Regions from separate parts of the Streptomyces sp. NPDC104106 genome, predicted to be linked through region 1. Evidence: riboswitches for the same ligand, from Rfam matches in the RefSeq annotation. Region 1 holds a riboswitch; each other region holds the start of a gene.

Region 1 (7,104 bases):
GCACCGGCTGCGCCGCAGAGCACGAGCAGTATCGGCAAGGTCCACACACGCGTCATGGCGACGCAGGTTATCGGCAAGCCCGACGCAAGAGCGGCCCGAGCCCGACCCGCTCGGGCGACGCCGCGGCAGGCGCCTGGGGCCACGGCAGCGCGACCATGCTCGTCACCGGTCAGGACCGCGACCGCGGGGTGGACCACGGCCGCGACGGCACTGTCGGCGGGCTTGGGGCACGTCACCGCGCCCGACTCCGATCGTCTCCGATCGTCGCGTCCGCCGTCTGTGAGGCGGCTGCGCAGAGCAGGCACAGACCCGCACAGGGCTCCCACGGCGAGGAACGGCACGACGCCGGCGCGCACACCCAAGGCAACGGCTTCGGCCGCGCACGCCGGCACCCTCGGCGGCCTTCCCAGGGAGCGCCGGCGGACGGAGTGTCGCGAATCCTGTCCGGCACCGACGCCGACACCGACGCCGGCCTCACCGCCCGCGGAGCCCTGCGCTCCGCCACCACCGTGCCCGGCATCCGTGCCACCCGCGCCCTGTGCCGAATCTGGTGGGGCGGGGCCGAACACCGGCCCGCTCCGGCCATGCGCCGGGGAGAGGGCCTCCAGCGATGGGCACGAGCCCCGCCCTCTCCGATCGACGTGCACGCCCTTTCCTCCGCACGGACAGGCGCCCTCGCGCGGCGCGCGCCCCACGGCGGCCTTCGTACCTGGCTCCGGCCGCGTCAGCCGGTCTCTGCGGCGCGGGTGTTCCAGCGCTCCTCGACCCTGGCCAGGCGCCAGTAGGCGATGGCCACGGCCCATACGATCACGAACAGGCCGACGATGACGTAGCCGACGCTGTCCAGGTTCAGGCCGGCGATCCAGCCGGTGACGTCGTCGCTGAGGCCGAGTTTGTCGTGCAGGACACCGACCAGTTCTATCGTGCCGACGAAGAAGGCGACGGCGATGGACAGGCCCGTGATGGTGAGGTTGTAGAAGACCTTGCGGACCGGGTTCGAGAAGGCCCACTGGTAGGCGAAGTTCATGAACGTGCCGTCGAGGGTGTCGAACAGGCTCATGCCGGCGGCGAAGAGCAGCGGCAGGCACAGGATCGCGTACCAGGGGAGACCGGCGGCGGCGCCGTTCCCGGCGAGCGCGAGGAGCAGTACCTCGGTCGTGGTGTCGAAGCCGATCCCGAAGAGGAAGCCGAGCGGGAACATCTGGCCGGGGCGGCGAACGGACTTGGTGAGCCGGCCCAGCACGCGGTTCATGAAGCCGCGCGAGTCCAGGTGCGCCTCCAGCTCCGCCTCGTCGTACCGTCCGCCGCGCATGGCCCTGAAGACGCGGACGATGCCGAACAGCGCCACGAGGTTGAGGGCGGCGATGAGGTACAGGAAACCGCCGGAGACCGTGGTGCCGACGGTGCCGAGGACCTGGTGGGTCCGGGAGCCGTCGTTCATCAGGGTGCCGGCGAGCTTGGCGCCGCCGGCGACGAGCGCGGCCATGGCGACGACCACACTGGAGTGGCCGAGTGCGAACCAGAAGCCCACCGACACCGGACGCTTGCCGTCCGCCATGAGCTTGCGGGTGGTGTTGTCGATCGCGGCGATGTGGTCGGCGTCGAAAGCGTGCCGCATGCCGAGGGTGTAGGCCGTGATGCCGAGGCCGACCCCGAACGCCTTGGTGCCGACCTCGTAGTGGTGCGGGATCACCAGCAGGAAGAGGATCCCGAAGGCCACCACGTGCAGCGCCGCGATGACGGCCAGGAGTCCGGCGGTTCGCAGGGTGTCCTCGCGTCGCCAGCGCAAGGACGTGGCGGCGGCGCTTTCGGGCACGCCTCGGGACACGGTCATACGGTCACGCTCCAGCACCTCGTGGATCAGCTTCGTGATGCCGTGGCCGGTCTCCTGGCTGACGGGTCGACGCGTCCGCCCCTGCCTTCCCGGCCGCGAGGCCAGTGGCAATGCGTGGGGCGGAAACTTCCCGATCACAGTGGCGAGGGCCGCTCCGGACTGGGCCCCTGAAGGGCCGTCACCGGTCTTCCCGAACACCACGGCACGCCCACCCTAGAAGGCGGAGGCCATCAACTGCAAGGCTGCACAACTGATCAGATGTTGGTGCGGGATCGCCGGTGACTGCGATGATGGGGCCATGCATCTCGTCCCCGCGGATCGCGCCGACCGGCGCACCATCGACGGCCACCGGGTCTGCGATGCGATCGCCGCCGTCGGTGAGCCCGAGCGCGTACGCGCCTGGGCCGACCGTTTCTCCCTCCTCTCCGACCCCGGGCGGCTGTCCCTGCTGCTCGCCCTGCACGAGGCCGGCCCCATCGCCGTCTCGGACCTCGCCGTCGCCACCGGGATGCGCGACACCGCCGTCTCCCAGGCCCTGCGCCTCCTGCGCGCCGCCGGCGTCGTCGAGGGGGACAAGGACGGCAGGATCGTGCGCTACCGGCTCGTCGACAGCCCGATCTCCGACTTGCTGAAACACTGCGCGTCACACGACACGCGCACCCACGGCACGCCGCCCGCCTGAGCCCTTGGCGAGCGTCGCCGACGCCGTGGGGCGGGCGTTCGGACCGGTCAGGGCCGCCGCGTCGGCTCCGGCGGCGATTCGCTGGTCGCGTGAACGCGCGGGCCGGCTGGACGCCGTGCTGCAGGAGGCGGCGTGCAGGCTCGAGGTGGCGAGGCCGAGGGCCGCGGTGCAAGGCCTGTTGCAAAAGGCTCGCCGTCCCGCAGACGCTGTCCGGCGGGAGTTACGGCGGCTCGACCGCATGGCCGGCCGCCGATGAACGCACACTGAAGGCCGCCGAAGAGACGGCGGACCGGGACGCCACCGTCGAGATGGTGCACCGGCAGGTCGCCGGCCTCGACGCAGCACATGTCACGCGCTGCGGGCGAACCGCCGCTCCGGGGCGACCCTGCGTCGCTTGAGCAGGCCCGCCCACGCCGAACCCGCCGCGCTGAATGTGGCGCCCGTCGAGGCGCCGGCGGCGCTCGCCCGCCTGCTCGACGAACTCGTGCCGACGCGCCGCGCTCCCCCGCGCGGCAGGCCCGTGGGCGAAACCCTGTTCAGCGACGCAGGGTGGTGGCGGGGCTGGTGCCGTACGCGGCGCGGTAGAGGGCGGCGAAGCGGCCAGGGTGGCCGAAGCCCCAGCGGGCGGCGATGGCACCGACGGTGGCGCCACTGCGTGGGTCGGCCGTGACCAGGTCGCGGTGAGCGTGCGCCAGTCGGGCCCGGCGGAGATAGGCCAGCGGCGTGGTGTCGAGGTGCCGGCGGAAGGCGTACTGGAGAGCACGGATCGTGACATGAGCGGCAGCGGCGATGTCGGCGACGCTGACCGGCTGATCGGCATGGTCGTCGATGTAGGCGACGGCTCGCCTCACGGTCGCGGAATGGGCGTCCACGCGGTCCTGCGCCGTCGGGTCGGTGCGCGCGGTGCTGGGGAAGGCGGCCAGGACACTGGCGGCCAGCAACTGGCTGCCGGCCGTGACGGCAAGGGGCTGTGCCGCGATCTCCGGGACAGCGAGCACATGATCACGCAGATAGACGATCGTGCTCTTCAATCTCTCGGCGGCGGCCTGCGACCGGGGCCGGTGCCCGGTCAGCCGTACCGGCTCGTGCAGGGGTTCACCGCTGCCGGCGGCGACCTGGTTCAGTACGTCGGGGTCAAGCATCGTGATGTTGTAACGGGCGCCGCAGATGCGTCCCGCGTACGGCAGATCAGGCGGCGCGAACAGCACGGCGTCTCCGGGGCCGAAGGAGTCCCGGACTCCGTGGAAGACGTGGTCCTGCACGGTGCCCTCGTGGACGACGCAGAGACAGATCCTGCCCAGTGGTGTGACGGAGTACGACATCTCGAAGTTCAGGGCGAGTTCGTCCGCGCTGAACGACGGGGCGGCCACCCGGCGCACTCGTGCGGTGCCGGCGTCGGGCGTCGCGCTCCCGATGCGCATCCTCGCGTAGGCGCGGCAGAGGAACTCCTCCGTCGCACCGAGATCGTCGCTTTCGAACAACAGCGAGTCCATGACTCCATCCTGGCAGGCAGCTTCTTCCGGAACGAGGTGGCCCTCTCCCCACGGCGTTCCGCGGACGCACGGCATTTCGTTTTGTGGACAACCGCGACCCCGGACTGTTCGCCGCCCGCACCCTTGGCGGCGGCAGGTCACGGGCAGCAGCACCACAGACCGGCACGGTTGCCAGACCAGGAGCCCTCCTCACGATGCCAGAGCAGACCGCAAACCCCGACCGGATCGCGACCCTCCAGGAGGAGGTCGCCCAGCTCCGGCACGCCGTCACCGCGCACGCGGTCATCGACCAGGCCATGGGGGTCGTGATCGCCTACGCACGCGTGCGCCCCGAGACAGCCTGGGAGATCCTCAAAGACGTCTCGCAGCACACCAACACCAAGCTGCGGGAGATCGCGGAGCACATCAGGCAGTGGCCGCACCGCGGATGGCTTCCGGAGGAACTGCGAGGCGCCCTGCAAGCCGCGGTACGGCGGAGGACGGCGACACGAGCGCCGCAGAACGAGGCCTGACACCGCCGCACGCGCGGCGCGGTGGCCCGCTGTCCGGCACCGACATCGGCCGGGCGCTGCCGCCCGCCCGCGCACTGCCTTATCCGACGCTCCCGTCCGGCGCGCCCCGCCGGACGGGGGTGTCGGCGTCGCACCGCTCACCGCGGCCGACAGGCGGGTCCCCCGTTCCCTGCCCGCCCGTGCGCTCCGGATCTGCCCCCACTCCATCGCGGTGCAGCGAGCCGTCAGCTGGGCTCTGGTTGCCGTGAGCGCCGGCTGGGCGGTACTCCGCCGGGTCCGTCGACCCGCTGTCGCGGTGTCGAGCAGCTCTTCGCCGACGGGATCGGCGTCGGTCCGTCAGGCACGGTGGCGGATGTGCCGGGCCCCGCCGATGCCCGGGCGAGGTGGGAATGTGCGACCTCCAGGGCTCGGCTGATCTCGCGGGTGCCGGTCGACACGCACAGGGTGTAGGCGAGGTCCCGCAGACGCGGGCTCGGTACGGCGGCTCGAGCGCGTGTCTCCTCGGCGAGGAGTGTCTCGTACTCCGTTACCAGCCGGCGCAGGGCGGCGGGAAGCGGCATCAGCATGCGGCGGTGCTCCTTGCTGCGGGCGGACGGTGTCACGACGCCAGGCGGCGGCCGGGCCGCTCGGCCAGGGCTTCTTCGCGGACGCGGGCGCAGCTGCGGCTGATCAGCCGGGAGACGTGCATCTGGGAGATGCCGAGCCGGTCGGCGATGCGGCTCTGCGTCACGTCCTCGAAGAACCGCATGTACAGGATGGCCCGCTCGCGCTCGGGCAGCCGGCGCAGCCCCGCCTTGGCTGCCTCGCGGTCCACTACCACGTCGTACGAGGAGTCGCTGGCTCCGAGGGTGTCGGCGAGGCTGTAGCCCTCGTCGCCGGTGGACACTTCGGCGTCGAGGGAGAGGGTGCTGAAGCTCCCCAGCGCTTCCAGGCCCGCGTTCACCTCCTCCTCGCTGAGGTCGGTGTGCGCGGCGATGGCAGCGACGGTGGGTTCGGCACCGCCGGGCCGCTGGGCGAGCTCCCGGCGCGCCACCCGCACCCGGTTGCGCAGTTCCTGCACCCGGCGCGGCACCCGCAGGGCCCACATCCGGTCCCGGAAGTGCCGCCTGACCTCGCCGGTGATGGTCGGCACGGCGTAACTCTCGAAAGCCCCCCGGGACGGGTCGAACCGGTCCACGGCCTTCACCAGCCCGAGAGCGGCCACCTGACGCAGGTCCTCCATGGACTCGCCCCGGTCACGGAAACGGCGGGCGATCCGGTGGGCCATGGGCAGCCAGGCGGCGACGAGTTCGTCGCGCACGGCGTCCCGCTCGGGGCCGTCGTCCAGTTCCACGAGCCGGGCGAACAGTTCAGCGGTGTCGGGGGCGTCGTCATGGCTCCGTGGAGTGGCGGGCGGGGCGGTGGCGGCCCCGGTCTCCGGTGTGCCGGTACGGTCTGTCAACGTGTCGGTCAGCATGCGGACTCGCTCCTGAACGGTCTCAGGGCGGCCCCGAAGACAGCGCTCCAGGGACCCACCCGAACAGTTCTGTCAGGTCTGCCACAGGGAAACCGCCGAGGCTGCCGGTCGAAGCCGACGGCCGGGGCTCCCCCGCTTGGCGTGCGCCTCCGGTCCGAAGCACCAAGGCCCGTCTGCCCGGGGCTCTCACATGCAAACCAGGCGTCCGCGATGACCGCGCCGCCGAAGGACTCGGGCTGCTCCTGAGGCACGCCCCGGCCGATGTCTGGCAGCTGTCGCGCCGCTGGGTGAAGACCGCACGCCCGCTTCCAGCCGACGGCACCAGGCCCTGGGCAGGGGCCGGGGTCTTGTCCGGCCGGCATGCCCGACCAGTCCCGGCCGGCCGTCGTCTCCCCAGCACCGCGGCGATGTCCTCGACACCGGCGGTGGAGAGGTGGGGGCGAGGTACGGGTGCGGCGCGCGTCGGCGAGTCCGGCCGCGAGCGCTCGGCATGGCCGACGCCGGGCCCGCAGCTTTCGGCCGGTGATTCCCGTGGGGAGAGGGCCCCTTCGGCGTCGGCGGCCCGGCGGCAGGCGCGGGCGAGACAGCGCTGCCGCGGGACGACGAGGACGCGGATGGCCGCTGGAAGGAGACGTGAGCGGCCGTGATCCGCTCTGGTCCGGCGGCAGCCGTCTCGGACACGATCCAGCCGCTGATGGCGACGAGCCGGCCATCAGCGGCTGGACGCCGGAGCCCGACTGGCTGAGAAGTGGGGGTGGGAGAGGTCGGCGGTGGGAACGGTGCGGCCCGCGCCCCCGCTCGTGCTTCCACGCCCGGGCGGATCCGCCGTCAGTAGCGGATGACCCTGGGCCGTTCGGCGGGCGCGTGCGACGGGCGGGCGAAGGCGCCGCCCGGCGTCATCGAGAAGGAGCCGCCCGACAGCGGCCCCGGCGCGTAGCCGCCGCTCGTGAACGACTGCGGATTCGTCGCGTCGAACGACTGGCCGTCCACCGTCACACCGGAGAAGTCCAGTTCACTGAAGGACGGATAGCTCTGGGTGGGGGACTCTATGACCGCTTCGGCGCTGGCGTTGTTCGCGCCGAGGTTCTGATCGACGTGTTCGGTCCAGCCCTGGGTGTTGTCGGTGA
Region 2 (7,104 bases), on a different contig from region 1:
GAGCAGACCCGCGTCGACAACGCCCGCTTCTTCGACGGCGACATCGACCAGGTCCCGCACCACGTCATCACCCAGGGCATCGGCACCATCCTGGAGGCCCGGCACCTGGTGCTGCTCGCGACCGGCGAGGGCAAGGCGGACGCGGTGGCCGCGACGGTCGAGGGTCCGGTCGCCGCCGTGTGCCCGGCATCCGCACTCCAGCTGCACCCGCACGCCACGGTGGTCGTCGACGAGGCGGCCGCGGCCAAGCTGAAGCTCGCCGACTACTTCCGGCACACCTACGCCAACAAGCCGGACTGGCAGGGGATCTAGTGCCCCGGCAGGCAACGTTTGCCCGTCACGGAGCGGCGTCCGGTGCGTGCTGTCGGCGTGCCGGCCGGAAGTCCTCGTACCGGGCGTACCTGGGCTTTCGGCCGGTGCGGCGAGTGGGGACACCTCCCGCGCAGCGGGGGAGCGTGCCGGGCGTCGCGACGGGGCGAACGTCGCCTGCCCGGGCGCTAGCTCCGAGACCCCTCCGGGGCGGACTCCGGCGCCCGTGCCGGTGCGCATACCGGTACGGGCCGCCCACATCGGGGGCGTTGGACTAGACCAACACCGGACGCGACGGTATACAGAGGAGATCACGGGGCGTGCGGGTGGACTCCGGACACACCAAGCCGTGCCACGATGTGTGCCGTGGCCGAAGTCAGTCGGTCGCTTTCGGCATCGGGAGCCGGGAAGGCAGAGCATGAGCACCGACGTCAGCAGTGCGGAGAACGAGGCCGGCACCACCGTCCGTACGGCGCGCGTGCCCAAGTACTACCGCTTGAAGAAGCACCTGCTCGACATGACGGAGACCCAGGCGCCGGGCACGCCGGTCCCGCCCGAGCGCACGCTGGCGGCCGAGTTCGACACCTCCCGCACCACCGTCCGCCAGGCCCTTCAGGAACTGGTCGTCGAGGGCCGACTGGAGCGGATCCAGGGCAAGGGCACCTTCGTCGCCAAGCCCAAGGTCTCCCAGGCGCTCCAGCTCACCTCCTACACGGAGGACATGCGCGCCCAGGGCCTGGAGCCGACCTCGCAGCTGCTGGACATCGGCTACATCACCGCGGACGACCGGCTCGCCGGGCTGCTCGACATCACGGCCGGCGGGCGCGTGCTGCGCATCGAGCGGCTGCGCATGGCCAACGGCGAGCCGATGGCCATCGAGACCACGCATCTGAGCGCCAAGCGCTTCCCCGCCCTGCGCCGGTCCCTGCTGAAGTACACGTCGCTGTACACCGCGCTCGCCGAGGTCTACGGCATCCACCTCGCCGAGGCCGAGGAGACCATCGAGACCTCCCTGGCCACCCCGCGCGAGGCGGGCCTGCTCGGCACCGACGTGGGCCTGCCGATGCTGATGCTCTCGCGCCACTCCCTGGACCGCGAGGGCAAGCCGGTGGAGTGGGTGCGGTCGGTGTACCGCGGGGACCGCTACAAGTTCGTCGCGCGGCTCAAGCGCCCGGCGGACTGAGGCCTTCGCTGAATCGATATACCGATATGCGGACGAGGTCTTCCGCTGTCGCGACAGCGTCACCTAGATTGCCTGCGCATTACACAGGTGATCAGCGAGGGGACGGAGAGCCGTGGCATGTCCGAAGCACCAGAAGTGAGACCTCCGGTGGTGACACCGGTCCGCGTGATCATCGGTCTGTGTCTCGTCGCGCCGTTCGTGGCGATGCTGTGGGTCGGCTCGTACGCCAAGACCGACCCCGCGTTCATCGGCATCCCGTTCTTCTACTGGTACCAGATGGCCTGGGTGCTGGTCTCCACGGCGCTCACGATGACGGCGTACAAGCTGTGGCAGCGTGACCAGCGCGCCCGTGCCGTCCAGAAGGGCGGTGCGGCGAAGTGAACAACAGGGTCGACGGCGTCGCGCTCGGCGTCTTCATCTTCTTCTTCCTGGCCGTCACGGTCATGGGCTTCCTCGCCGCGCGCTGGCGCAGGGCCGAGAACGAGCACTCGCTGGACGAATGGGGCCTCGGCGGGCGGTCGTTCGGCACGTGGATCACCTGGTTCCTGCTCGGCGGTGACCTGTACACGGCGTACACCTTCGTCGCCGTACCGGCGGCGATCTACGCGGCGGGCGCGTCCGGCTTCTTCGCGGTGCCCTACACGATCCTCGTCTACCCGCTGATCTTCACCTTCCTGCCACGCCTGTGGTCCGTCAGCCACCGCCACGGGTACGTGACGACCTCGGACTTCGTACGCGGCCGCTTCGGCTCCAAGGGTCTGTCGCTGGCGGTGGCGCTGACCGGCATCCTGGCGACGATGCCGTACATCGCGCTGCAGCTCGTCGGCATCCAGGCGGTGCTGGACGTGATGGGCGTCGGCGGGGACAGCAGCACCAACTGGTTCGTCCGGGACCTGCCGTTGCTCATCGCCTTCGGCGTGCTGGCCGCCTACACCTACTCGTCCGGTCTGCGCGCGCCCGCCCTGATCGCGTTCGTCAAGGACGCCCTGATCTACATCGTCATCGCGGTCGCGATCATCTACATCCCGGTCAAGCTGGGCGGGTTCGACGAGATCTTCGCCAAGGCGGGCCATGCGTTCAGCCAGATCAGTCCGGCCACCGGCAAGCCCCGCGGTGCGCTCGTGCCACCGGAGGCGGGCCAGTGGACGTACGCCACGCTGGCCCTCGGCTCGGCCCTCGCGCTGTTCATGTACCCGCACTCGATCACCGCGACCCTGTCGTCGAAGAGCCGTGAGGTGATCCGCCGCAACACCACGATCCTGCCGCTGTACTCCCTGATGCTCGGCCTGCTGGCCCTGCTGGGCTTCATGGCGATCGCGGCCGGAGTGAAGGTGAAGAACGGCCAGTTGGCGATCCCGCAGCTGTTCGAGGACATGTTCCCGAGCTGGTTCGCGGGCGTGGCCTTCGCGGCGATCGGCATCGGGGCGCTGGTCCCGGCGGCGATCATGTCGATCGCGGCGGCGAACCTGTTCACCCGCAACATCTACAAGGACTTCATCAAGCCGGACGCCACGCCGAAGCAGGAGGCGCAGGTCTCCAAGTTCGTGTCGCTGCTGGTGAAGGTGGGCGCCCTGGTCTTCGTCCTCACCATGGACAAGACGGTCGCCATCAACTTCCAGCTGCTGGGCGGCATCTGGATCCTGCAGACCTTCCCGGCCCTGGTCGGCGGCCTGTTCACGCGCTGGTTCCACCGCTGGGCGCTGCTGGCCGGCTGGGCGGTCGGCATGGTCTACGGCACGGTCGCGGCGTACGGCGTCGCCTCCCCGACCCAGAAGCACTTCGGCGGCTCGGCGAAGGAGATCCCCGGCATCGGCGAGATCGGCTACATCGGCCTCACCGCGTTCGTCCTCAACGTCCTGGTCACCGTGGTCCTGACCCTCGTCCTGAAGGCCGTCAAGGCCCCTGAGGGCCTGGACGAGACCAGGCCGGAGGACTACACGGCGGACGCGGGCGACCCGGGGGTGCAGGTCGAGCTGCCGCCGGCGACCGCGGGCGCCGGCCACTGAGCGACCGCCGGGCGACGGGCCGTCGCAGGAGATCCGGCGGCCCGTCGCCGTATCCGTCCGGCACACTCGGTGCCATGGACTTCGTGATCCGGCAGGCCACCTCCCGCGACTACGCAGCCCTCGGCGAGATCACCGCCCGGGCCTACCTCCAGGACGGCCTCCTCGACTTCGGGGAGAGCGACGCCTACCTCGCCGAGCTGCGGGACGTGGCCAAGCGCGCCGCCGACGCCGAGGTGCTCGTCGCCGCGGCGGCGGAAACCGTGCTCGGCGGCGTCACGTTCGTGCCGTACGGCGGGCCCATGGCCGACATAGCCCGCCCCGAAGAGGCCGAGATTCGTATGCTGGCCGTCGCCCACGCGGCGCGCGGCCGGGGCGTCGGCGAGGCCCTCGTCCGGGCCTGCGTCGACCGCGCACGGGCCACCGACGGCTGCCGCGCCGTCGTGCTGTCCACCCAGCGCAGCATGCACAGCGCCCACCGCATCTACGAACGCCTGGGCTTCGTCCGCACACCCGAGCGGGACTGGAACCCCCTGCCGGAGCTTTGCGACATCGCCCTGCTCGCTTACGAGTTGACACTCTGAAGCCGCCGCGACACACAACAGACACAACATCTGGGGGTGCCATGACAGCCCGGCACTAGATGTATGCTCATCCTCGCTGTCGCCGCAGGGGAATCCGGTGCGAATCCGGAACTGTCCCGCAACGGTGTACTTGCGTGCATTCGCGCGCTCGCGTCAGTCCGAGGACCTGCCGGCAGCGTGCGCCCGGCCGTCCGGCCCGGGTGCCTTCCGACGTCCGGGCCTCGTGGAATGGGCCGGTGGACGCGACGCCGTGCGCGCTCGTGGCTGCCCCCTGCCCTCCGCAAGGCCCCCGTGCCGAGCGAGGGAGAGCCCCACGTGACCATCGCGCCCGCAGATCCGGCTTCAGCCAGCGGCCTGGACACCGAGGACACCGACGGTCCCGGTACCGCGCTGCTGCGGACCCTGACCGAGCTGACCGCCGACCTCCCCGACGCCGATCCCGGCCGGGTCGCCGCCGCCGCGCTGCGCGGCCGCTCCGCCCGGGCCGACGAGGCGGAGTTGCGCGAACTGGCCACGGAGGCCGCCGCCGGGCTCATCTCCGAGGACCCCGCCTACTCGCGGCTGGCCGCCCGGCTGCTGGCCCTGTCGCTGCGCGCCGAGGCCGCCTCCCAGGGCGTGACGTCCTTCACCGAGTCCGTGGCCGTCGGCCACCGCGAGGGCCTGATCGCCCACCGGACCGCCGAGTTCGCGCGGCTGCACGCCGAACGGCTGGACGGCCTGGTCGACACCGGCGCCGACGACCGCTTCGGCTACTTCGGCCTGCGCACCCTGTACAGCCGCTACCTGCTGCGGCACCCGATCACCCGCAAGGTCATCGAGACCCCCCAGCACTTCATGCTGCGGGTGGCCGCCGGTCTCGCCGAGGACGACACCAGCCGCTCCGTGGACGAAGTCGCCGCGCTCTACGGGCTCATGAGCCGCCTCGACTACCTGCCCTCCTCCCCCACGCTCTTCAACTCCGGCACGCGGCACCCCCAGATGTCGTCCTGCTACCTGCTCGACTCCCCGCTGGACGAGCTGGACTCCATCTACGACCGCTACCACCAGGTGGCCCGGCTCTCCAAGCACGCCGGCGGCATCGGGCTGTCGTACTCCCGCATCCGCAGCCGCGGTTCGCTGATCCGTGGCACCAACGGGCACTCCAACGGCATCGTGCCGTTCCTGAAGACCCTGGACGCCTCGGTGGCGGCCGTGAACCAGGGCGGCCGGCGCAAGGGCGCCGCCGCCGTGTACCTGGAGACCTGGCACTCCGACATCGAGGAGTTCCTGGAGCTGCGGGACAACACCGGTGAGGACGCCCGCCGTACGCACAACCTGAACCTCGCGCACTGGATCCCGGACGAGTTCATGCGCCGGGTGGGCGCCGACGAGCAGTGGTCGCTGTTCTCGCCGGCCGACGTGCCGGAGCTGGTGGACCTGTGGGGCGAGGAGTTCGAGGCGGCCTACCGCAAGGCCGAGCAGGCGGGCCTCGCGAAGAAGACCATCGCGGCCCGTGAGCTGTACGGCCGCATGATGCGCACGCTCGCGCAGACCGGCAACGGCTGGATGACCTTCAAGGACGCGGCCAACCGCACCGCCAACCAGACGGCCCTGCCCGGCCACGTCGTCCACTCCTCCAACCTCTGCACCGAGATCCTGGAGGTCACGGACGACGGGGAGACCGCGGTCTGCAACCTGGGCTCCGTGAACCTGGGCGCCTTCGTGGACACGGCGGCCGGCGACCTCGACTGGGAGCGGCTGGACGAGACCGTCCGCACCGCCGTCACCTTCCTCGACCGCGTGGTCGACATCAACTTCTACCCGACCGAGCAGGCCGGGCGGTCGAACGCCAAGTGGCGCCCCGTCGGCCTGGGCGCGATGGGTCTGCAGGACGTCTTCTTCCAGCTGCGCCTGCCCTTCGACTCGCCGGAGGCCAAGGCCCTGTCCACGCGGATCGCCGAGCGGATCATGCTCGCCGCGTACGAGGCCTCCGCCGACCTCGCCGAGCGCAGCGGCCCGCTGCCGGCCTGGGAGAAGACGCGTACCGCCCGGGGCGTGCTGCACCCCGACCACTACGGCGTCGAGCTGACCTGGCCCGAGCGCTGGGCGGCGCTGCGCGGCCGTGTCGCCGAGGTCGGCATGCGCAACTCGCTGCTGCTGGCCATCGCGCCCACCGCGACCATCGCCTCCATCGCGGGCGTCTACGAGTGCATCGAGCCGCAGGTGTCCAACCTGTTCAAGCGCGAGACGCTGTCCGGTGAGTTCCTGCAGGTCAACTCCTATCTCGTGCAGGACCTGAAGGACCTGGGCGTGTGGGACGCGCGCACCCGTGAGGCGCTGCGGGACTCGGGCGGATCCGTGCAGGACTTCGCCTGGATCCCCGAGGAGGTGCGGGCGCTGTACCGCACCGCGTGGGAGATCCCGCAACGCGGCCTGATCGACATGGCGGCGGCCCGCACCCCGTTCCTGGACCAGTCCCAGTCCCTGAACCTCTTCATGGAGACGCCGACCATCGGCAAGCTCTCCTCGATGTACGCGTACGCCTGGAAGTCGGGCCTGAAGACGACGTACTACCTGCGCTCCCGCCCGGCGACCCGGATCGCCCGCGCGGCCCAGGCGCAGCCCCGGAAGACCATCCCCGTCCAGCAGGCCGCCGACCCCGACGCCGTCGCCTGCTCCCTGGAAAACCCCGAGTCCTGCGAGGCCTGCCAGTGATGTCCCGTAACGCCAATCTTCTCGACCCGGGCTTCGAGCTGACCCTGCGCCCGATGCGCTACCCCGACTTCTACGAGCGCTACCGGGACGCGATCAAGAACACCTGGCACGTGGAGGAGGTCGACCTGCACTCGGACGTCGCCGACCTCGCGAAGCTGACGCCGGAGGAGCAGCACCTCATCGGCCGTCTGGTCGCGTTCTTCGCCACGGGTGACTCGATCGTCGCGAACAACCTGGTGCTGACGCTGTACAAGCACATCAACTCCCCCGAGGCGCGGCTCTACCTGAGCCGCCAGCTCTTCGAGGAGGCCGTGCACGTCCAGTTCTACCT
Region 3 (7,104 bases), on a different contig from region 1:
GTCCGAAAACCCAAACGGAATGTCACGGCGGGCGACGGGGCTGGCCAACGCACGGGGTCCGGTGCGGGGCGAGGCCGGGGGATCAGGCCAGTCGTACGGCGTTAAACGGAATGCGCGGCACCGGGCGCCCGGCCCCTTCGCGACGACGTCCGGCGTCTCGGCGCCGGCCTCACACCAGCGGCGTCATGAAGCGGCGCAGCCGCTCCTGGTATTCCTGCGGGCCCGCGTTCCACATCGCCGCGTGCGGGGCCCGGGCCACCGTGTGCAGGGCCACCAGATCCGGGCGGCGGGCGGCCAGCCGGCGCGAGTGCTCCCACGGGGCCACCTCGTCGTCGGGGCCGTGGAAGATCAGGGTCGGCACGGTGAGCAGGTCGGGGTCGGTGGTCTCGGCGGCCCGGTCGCCGTACAGCCCGGTGCGGCCCTGGGCGGCGCGGACGGCGAGCGGCAGCAGCGGTGGCGGGGTGTGCCGGGCCCGGGCGAGGGCGCGCAGGGTGGCCTCCCAGCTGAGCACCGGGGAGTCGAGGACCAGCCCGGCGATGCGCTCGCGCACCGGGGAGTGCTCGGCGGCGCGCAGGGCCATGGTGGCGCCGGTGGACCAGCCGAGCAGCACGACGCGGCGGGCGCCGCAGCGGACGGCGTAGCGGATCGCGGCGTCCACGTCCCGCCACTCGGTCTCGCCGAGGTGGTTCAGGCCGTCCGGCGGGCGCGGGGCCCCGGGGTCGCCGCGGTAGGCGAGGGCGAGGACCGGTACCCGGCGGGAGTGCAGGGGGCCCATGAGGTTCATGGCCTGTTCCCGGGTGGTGCCGAGGCCGTGCACCGCGATCACCCAGGTGCCCCGGTCCGCGGGCACGAACCAGGCGGGCAGGTAGCCGAGTTCGCCGGGCACGTCGACGTCCGCGTGCTCCAGGCCGAGGGCGGTGGCCGGGTTGCCGACGTACAGGTTCGGGGTGAGCCAGACGGCGTCGCCGGGGGCGAGGGTGCCGTGCGTGACGCGGTCCAGGCGCCGTACGACGGTGTCGGCGCTGTGCGGGGCCGTCTCCAGGACCGGGCCGACGACCGCGTGGGAGCCGTCGCCCGCGAGCCCGTAGGTGCCCGGGCGCAGGGAGGCGAGGTCGCGGGTCAGCGTGATCCGGCCGGCGGCCGTGGCGTGCACGGTCAGCCGGGGTTCGGTGGGCAGCGGGCGGCCGGCGGGCGCCTTCAGCGCGGCGTCGCTGGCGAGCCGGCCGGCGGCGACGGATGCCGCGCCGGCGGCGAGGACCGCGGTGACCGCCGTGGCGGTCGCTTTGACGGGGCGCACCCGTCCAGTGTCCTCGGGGTCGCGCCCACCGGCCAGCCGAACGTGGGTGGCCGGGAAGAAGAGGTGATGGTAGGGGCCGCCCCGGCACCTCCGCCGCCCCGGCACGTCCGCCGCCCCGGCACGTCCGCCGCCCCGGCACGTCCGCCGCCTCGCCGCGTCCGCCCCGGCACCCGCCGTGGCGAGGGCTCACCCCCGCTGCCCGTACCCCCGCAGCCGCTCCCCCGCCTCGGCCAGTTGCTCCTCGGTCAGCAGGGAGGGACTGAGGCCGGGCACGCTGGACGCCGTGAGCCACAGGCGGCACATCCACTCCAGCTGGGCGGTGCGGTCGTAGGCCTGGTCGAGGGTGGCGCCGTAGGTGATCGTGCCGTGGTTGCGCAGCAGGCAGCCGGAGCGGCCGGCGAGGGCGCGGAGCATGTGCTCGGCCAGTTCGTCGGTGCCGTAGGTGGCGTAGGGGGCGACCCGTACGGGGCCGCCCAGGGCGCCGGTCATGTAGTGGACCGGCGGGAGTTCGGGGACGAGCGTGGAGACCGCGGTGGCGTGCACGGCGTGGGTGTGGACGACGGCCCGCGCGTCGGTGGTGCGGTAGACGGCGAGGTGCATGGGCAGTTCGCTGGTCGGTACCAGGGTGCCCAGCACCTGCCGGCCGCCGAGGTCGACGCCGGTGATGTCGTCCGGGGTGAGCCGGTCGTAGGGCACGCCCGAGGGGGTCACCAGCACGAGGTCCCCGACGCGCGCCGAGACGTTGCCGGAGGTGCCGACCACCAGCCCGTCGGCGACCGTCCGCCGCGCCGTGGCGACCAGTTCCCCCCACGTCCGTGCCGGCTCCGCACCCGGCGGTCGTTCGCCGGCCCCGCCCGGCGTCGGTCCCTGCTCCGCGTTCCGCCACTGTGCAGCCATGCCGTGATCCTGCCAGCCGAGGGGTCTTTGGGTGCTCGGGGTTGCCCGGGGCCGGAGCGGCTTGCCACCGAACGGGCGTAAGTGGGGCGAATCACCGGAAAAAGGGACCGATTCAGTGATCAACGGGCCTTGAATGGTCCCCCTTGCCCGCCGGACGCGCGCGTCCGCCGACCAAGGGGAGACACATGGCCCGTGAACGCACTCTTCTCCGCCGCAGCGCCGGTGTTCTGGCGGCGGCCGCGGCGGCGCTCGCCCTCGCCATGCCCGGGGCAGCGGCGGCGGGACCGCCGCTGCCCCGGGGGCACGACGTCTCCTCGCACCAGAAGCACGTCGACTGGGAGGCGGCCCGGAGAAAGGGAGCGCGGTTCGTGTACGTCAAGGCGACCGAGGGCACGGGTTACCGCAATCCCTACTTCGACGAGCAGTACGGCGGCGCGCACGGCGCGGGCCTGATCCGGGGCGCGTACCACTTCGCACTGCCGGACGAGTCCTCCGGCGCCGCCCAGGCCGAGTTCTTCGTGCGCAACGGCGGCGGCTGGCTGGCCGACGGCTGGACGCTGCCGCCCGCGCTCGACATGGAATACGACCCGTACACCAGGAAGCGGAAGTGCTACGGACTGGACAAGGCGCGCATGGTCCGCTGGATCCGGTCCTTCAGCGACGAGGTGGAGGCGGAGACGGGGCGCCGGCCGGTGATCTACACGACCAGCCCGTGGTGGAAGCTCTGCACCGGCGACAGCCGAGCGTTCTCGTCCGGCAACCCGCTGTGGATCGCCCGGCCCGGCGACTCGGACCCGGGGGCGCTGCCGGGCGGCTGGCGGCACTGGACGTTCTGGCAGCACGGCACCGGGGGCGCCCTGCCGGGTGACCAGAATCTCTTCAACGGCTCCGTCGACCGGCTGCGCGCCTTCGCGCGCGGCTGACAGCCAAGGGGCGCCTGGGGCACGGGCGACGCACGGCGGCAGGCGCAGCCCGGTCCCCCCGGTCCGGACACCACCGCGCCGGTCCCAGTTCACCTTCCGTTCACCCAGGTTGCCTACGTTCATCCAGCCAACGACCTCGAACGATTGCCTGGGTAAATGGAAAGCTTCTCGCTGATCCTCGCGATTGTGGTGGTAACCGCGCTCGCGTTCGATTTCACGAACGGTTTCCACGACACCGCCAACGCGATGGCCACCACCATCTCGACAGGCGCCATGAAGCCCAAGATCGCAGTTGCCATGTCCGCCGTCCTCAACCTGGTCGGCGCCTTCCTCTCCGTGGAGGTCGCGAACACGATCTCCAAGGGTCTCGTCGACGAAAAGGGCATCCGTCCCGAGGTCATCTTCGCCGCCCTGGTCGGCGCGATCCTCTGGAACCTGCTCACCTGGCTGGTGGGTCTGCCGTCCAGTTCCTCGCACGCCCTGATGGGCGGTCTGATCGGCGCCACGGTCGCCTCCGCCGGCTTCGGCGCCGTGCACGGTGACGTGCTGGTGACCAAGGTGCTGCTCCCGGCGGTCGCCGCGCCGGTCGTCGCGGGCGTCGCGGCCATGCTGGCCACCCGGCTGTCGTACGGCGCCGGCGGCGCGGCCGAGGGCGAGGCCTCCCGCAAGGGCTACCGCGTCGGTCAGATCGCCTCCGCCGGCCTGGTCTCCCTCGCGCACGGCACCAACGACGCCCAGAAGACGATGGGCATCATCACCCTCGCGCTGGTCGCGGGCGGCGCCCTCGCCCCCGGCTCGAACCCTCCCACCTGGGTGATCCTCTCCGCGGGCCTGGCCATCGCGCTCGGCACCTACATCGGCGGCTGGCGCATCATCCGCACCATGGGCACGGGCCTGACCGACCTGGAGCCGCGCCAGGGCTTCGCCGCCCAGACCAGCGCGGCGACCGCCATCCTGGCCTCCTCCCACCTGGGCTTCTCGCTCTCCACCACGCACGTCGTCTCGGGCGCCGTGATGGGCACCGGCCTCGGCCGCAAGGGCGGCGTGGTCCGCTGGTCCACCGCCACCCGCATGACCGTCGCCTGGGTCCTCACCCTCCCGGCCGCCGCGCTGGTCGGCGCCGGCGCCGAGTCCGTCACGGACCTCGGTGACTGGGGCACCGCCGCGGTGCTCGTCTTCCTGGTCGCCGCGAGCGCCGCGATCTGGAGGATGTCCCGCCGCGAGGTGGTCGACCACACCAACGTCATGGAGGAGGCCGCGGAGCCGGCCGGCGTGGTGACCGCCGCCATCGCCGCGGTGGCCCCGCCCCCGGCGGGCACGATCGGGGACGACCTGACGGCCACGATGGACGACCTGACGGCCACGATCGCCGCCCCGGCCGGCACCGGGACCGCGGCGTCCGCCACCCCGGCCGCCGCCTCCGCCACTCCCCCGGCCGCCACGGTCTGACCCCGGCCGCCCCCGGTTACCAAGGAAGCATCCCCATGAAGATCGACTGGTCGGCCATCGGCTCCGTCTTCGGCGTCAGCCTGCTGTTCACGGTGGGCCTCGTGGTCCTGTTCACCCTGGGCATCAGGGGGCTGACCCGGCGCGAGCAGGCCACCGCCCAGGGCGCCTCCGCCGCCCTCGCCGTCACCGGCGCCTACGTCTGCTTCGCGGCCTGCGCGGCGGCGGTGGCGTACGGCATCTTCCTGATCGTCTCCAAGAGCTGACGACGGCGCACCCGCTCCCGGCTCCCAGCTCCCCTCCGCGGTCGCGGAGGGGAGCTTTCTCATGCCCCTCGCGCCCCGGAATGTGGGGATCGGCACACTCCCCCCTCCCAGGTCAACGGCAAGTTGACGGCCGTTCCGGACGCGTGGTGGACTGCCCAGGCCATGTACGGCGGCAGGAGAGGAAGCCGGTGCGAATCCGGCGCGGTCCCGCCACTGTCACCGGGGAAGAACCCCGGGAGCCAGGAACTCTCACCGCCGAATCTCGTCGAACCAGGGCGCGGACACCCTGAGTGAGGACATCGATCGCCATGCCCGGCTGCCGAAGGACAAGGACCCGTACCAGGCCCGCTCCTGCACCCACGGCCGGCTGAGCCGATGGGTGCCGATCGCAGTTACGCGTACGGCGCCGCCGCCGGCCTCCTCGGCGATCTGCTCCTCGGCGATCCGCGCCGCGGGCATCCGGTCGCCGTGTTCGGGCGGGCGGCCGCGGCCGTGGAAGGCGCGTTGTGGCGCGACCACCGCGGCTGGGGCACGGTGCACACGGTCGTGTGCGCGGGCGGCGCCGTCGCGCTCGGTACGGCCGCCGCACGCGCCGTACGCCCCTCCCCCACCGCCTCCGCGGCGCTGACCGCCGCCTCCGTCTGGGCGGTCGTCGGCGGTACGTCGCTCGCGCGCGAGGCCCGCGCGATCGGGCGTGCCCTGGCGGCCGGTGACGTCGAGACCGCCCGCGCGCGGCTGCCGCACCTGTGCGGCCGCGACCCGCAGTCGCTGGACGCCGACGGGATCGCCCGGGCCGTGGTCGAGTCCGTCGCCGAGAACACCTCCGACGCCGTCGTGGGCGCCCTGGTGTGGGGAGCGGTGGCCGGCGTGCCGGGGCTGCTCGGGTTCCGGGCGGTCAACACCCTGGACGCGATGGTGGGGCACAGGTCCCCCCGCCACCGCCGCTACGGCTGGGCCTCCGCGCGCCTCGACGACGTGGCCGGCTGGCCGGGGGCCCGGCTGACCGCCGTACTCGCCGCCGCGGCCGGACCCGATCCACGCGGCGCCCTGCGTGCCTGGCGGACGGACGCCCACCGGCACCCGAGCCCCAACGCCGGGCCCGTGGAGGCCTCCTTCGCGGGCGCGCTCGGCGTCCGGCTGGGCGGCACGCTCTCCTACGGCGGCCGCGTCGAGCACCGGCCCGTCCTCAACGGCGACACCGGCCGGGCGGTCCGGGTCACCGACATCGACCGGGCCGTACGGCTCTCCCGCCGCGTCGGCCTGCTCGCGCTCGGCACCACGGTCGCCGCGCGCCTCCTCGTCAAGGGTTTCCAGGGTCTGAAGGGACGTGGGAAGTGAACGGGGGACTCCTCGTCGCCGGCACCACCTCCGACGCCGGCAAGAGCGTCGTGACGGCCGGGATCTGCCGGTGGCTGGTGCGCCAGGGGGTGAAGGTCGCGCCGTTCAAGGCGCAGAACATGTCGCTCAACTCCTTCGTGACGCGCGAGGGCGCGGAGATCGGGCGGGCCCAGGCCATGCAGGCCCAGGCCTGCCGGATCGAGCCGACCGCGCTGATGAACCCCGTGCTGCTCAAGCCGGGCGGCGAGCGGAGCAGCCAGGTGGTGCTGCTCGGCAAGCCGGTGGGCGAGCTGAGCGCGCGCGGCTACCACGGCGGCCGGCAGCAGCAGCTGCTCGGCACCGTGCTGGACTGCCTGGCGGAGTTGCGGGGCACGTATGACGCGGTGATCTGCGAGGGGGCGGGCAGCCCGGCCGAGATCAATCTGCGCCGGACCGACATCGTCAACATGGGGATCGCGCGGGGCGCGCGGCTGCCCGTGCTGGTGGTCGGGGACATCGACCGCGGGGGCGTCTTCGCGTCCTTCTTCGGCACCGTCGCACTGCTCTCGCCCGAGGACCAGGAGCTGGTCGCCGGGTTCCTGGTCAACAAGTTCCGCGGGGACGTCTCGCTGCTGGAGCCGGGGCTGGAGATGCTGCACGGCCTCACCGGGCGGCGGACCTACGGCGTGCTGCCGTTCCGGCACGGGCTCGGCATCGACGAGGAGGACGGACTGAGGGTGTCGCTGCGCGGCACGGTCCGCGAGTCCACCGTGACGCCGCCCGTCGGCGAGGACGTGCTGCGCGTCGCCGTGTGCGCGATCCCGCTGATGTCCAACTTCACGGACGTGGACGCGCTCGCGGCCGAACCGGGCGTCGTGGTGCGGTTCGTGGACCGCCCGGAGGAGCTGGCGGACGCGGACCTGGTCGTGGTCCCGGGGACCCGGGGCACGGTCCGGGC

The links. A riboswitch is a leader RNA that binds a small molecule or an ion and turns the genes downstream of it on or off. The one in region 1 is predicted to bind cobalamin.
Region 2: it holds a riboswitch for cobalamin, as region 1 does, so the genes downstream of both, ACZ60X_RS14515 (ribonucleoside-diphosphate reductase subunit alpha) here and nicT (Nickel transporter NicT) in region 1, are expected to answer to the same signal.
Region 3: it holds a riboswitch for cobalamin, as region 1 does, so the genes downstream of both, ACZ60X_RS00290 (cobalamin biosynthesis protein) here and nicT (Nickel transporter NicT) in region 1, are expected to answer to the same signal.

Annotation. Positions count from the first base shown of each region.
Region 1 covers NZ_JBVJMF010000003.1:537,660-544,763, reverse strand. Annotated here, with positions in the region: gene ACZ60X_RS09870 (glutaredoxin domain-containing protein) at 1-56, opposite strand, end outside; gene nicT (Nickel transporter NicT) at 725-1,834, opposite strand; cobalamin riboswitch at 1,862-2,051, opposite strand; gene ACZ60X_RS09860 (ArsR/SmtB family transcription factor) at 2,133-2,516, shown strand; gene ACZ60X_RS09855 (AraC family transcriptional regulator) at 3,053-4,009, opposite strand; gene ACZ60X_RS09850 (ANTAR domain-containing protein) at 4,204-4,521, shown strand; gene ACZ60X_RS09845 (DUF5133 domain-containing protein) at 4,746-5,087, opposite strand; gene ACZ60X_RS09840 (SigB/SigF/SigG family RNA polymerase sigma factor) at 5,120-5,977, opposite strand; gene ACZ60X_RS09835 (G1 family glutamic endopeptidase) at 6,806-7,104, opposite strand, start outside.
Region 2 covers NZ_JBVJMF010000005.1:192,703-199,806, forward strand. Annotated here, with positions in the region: gene nagB (glucosamine-6-phosphate deaminase) at 1-312, shown strand, start outside; gene ACZ60X_RS14495 (GntR family transcriptional regulator) at 728-1,492, shown strand; gene ACZ60X_RS14500 (DUF3311 domain-containing protein) at 1,610-1,873, shown strand; gene mctP (monocarboxylate uptake permease MctP) at 1,870-3,498, shown strand; gene ACZ60X_RS14510 (GNAT family N-acetyltransferase) at 3,573-4,079, shown strand; cobalamin riboswitch at 4,143-4,267, shown strand; gene ACZ60X_RS14515 (ribonucleoside-diphosphate reductase subunit alpha) at 4,395-6,773, shown strand; gene ACZ60X_RS14520 (ribonucleotide-diphosphate reductase subunit beta) at 6,773-7,104, shown strand, end outside.
Region 3 covers NZ_JBVJMF010000001.1:52,152-59,255, forward strand. Annotated here, with positions in the region: gene ACZ60X_RS00265 (alpha/beta hydrolase) at 170-1,297, opposite strand; gene ACZ60X_RS00270 (class II aldolase/adducin family protein) at 1,484-2,194, opposite strand; gene ACZ60X_RS00275 (lysozyme) at 2,380-3,117, shown strand; gene ACZ60X_RS00280 (inorganic phosphate transporter) at 3,274-4,566, shown strand; gene ACZ60X_RS00285 (hypothetical protein) at 4,602-4,829, shown strand; cobalamin riboswitch at 4,960-5,100, shown strand; gene ACZ60X_RS00290 (cobalamin biosynthesis protein) at 5,205-6,167, shown strand; gene ACZ60X_RS00295 (cobyric acid synthase) at 6,164-7,104, shown strand, end outside.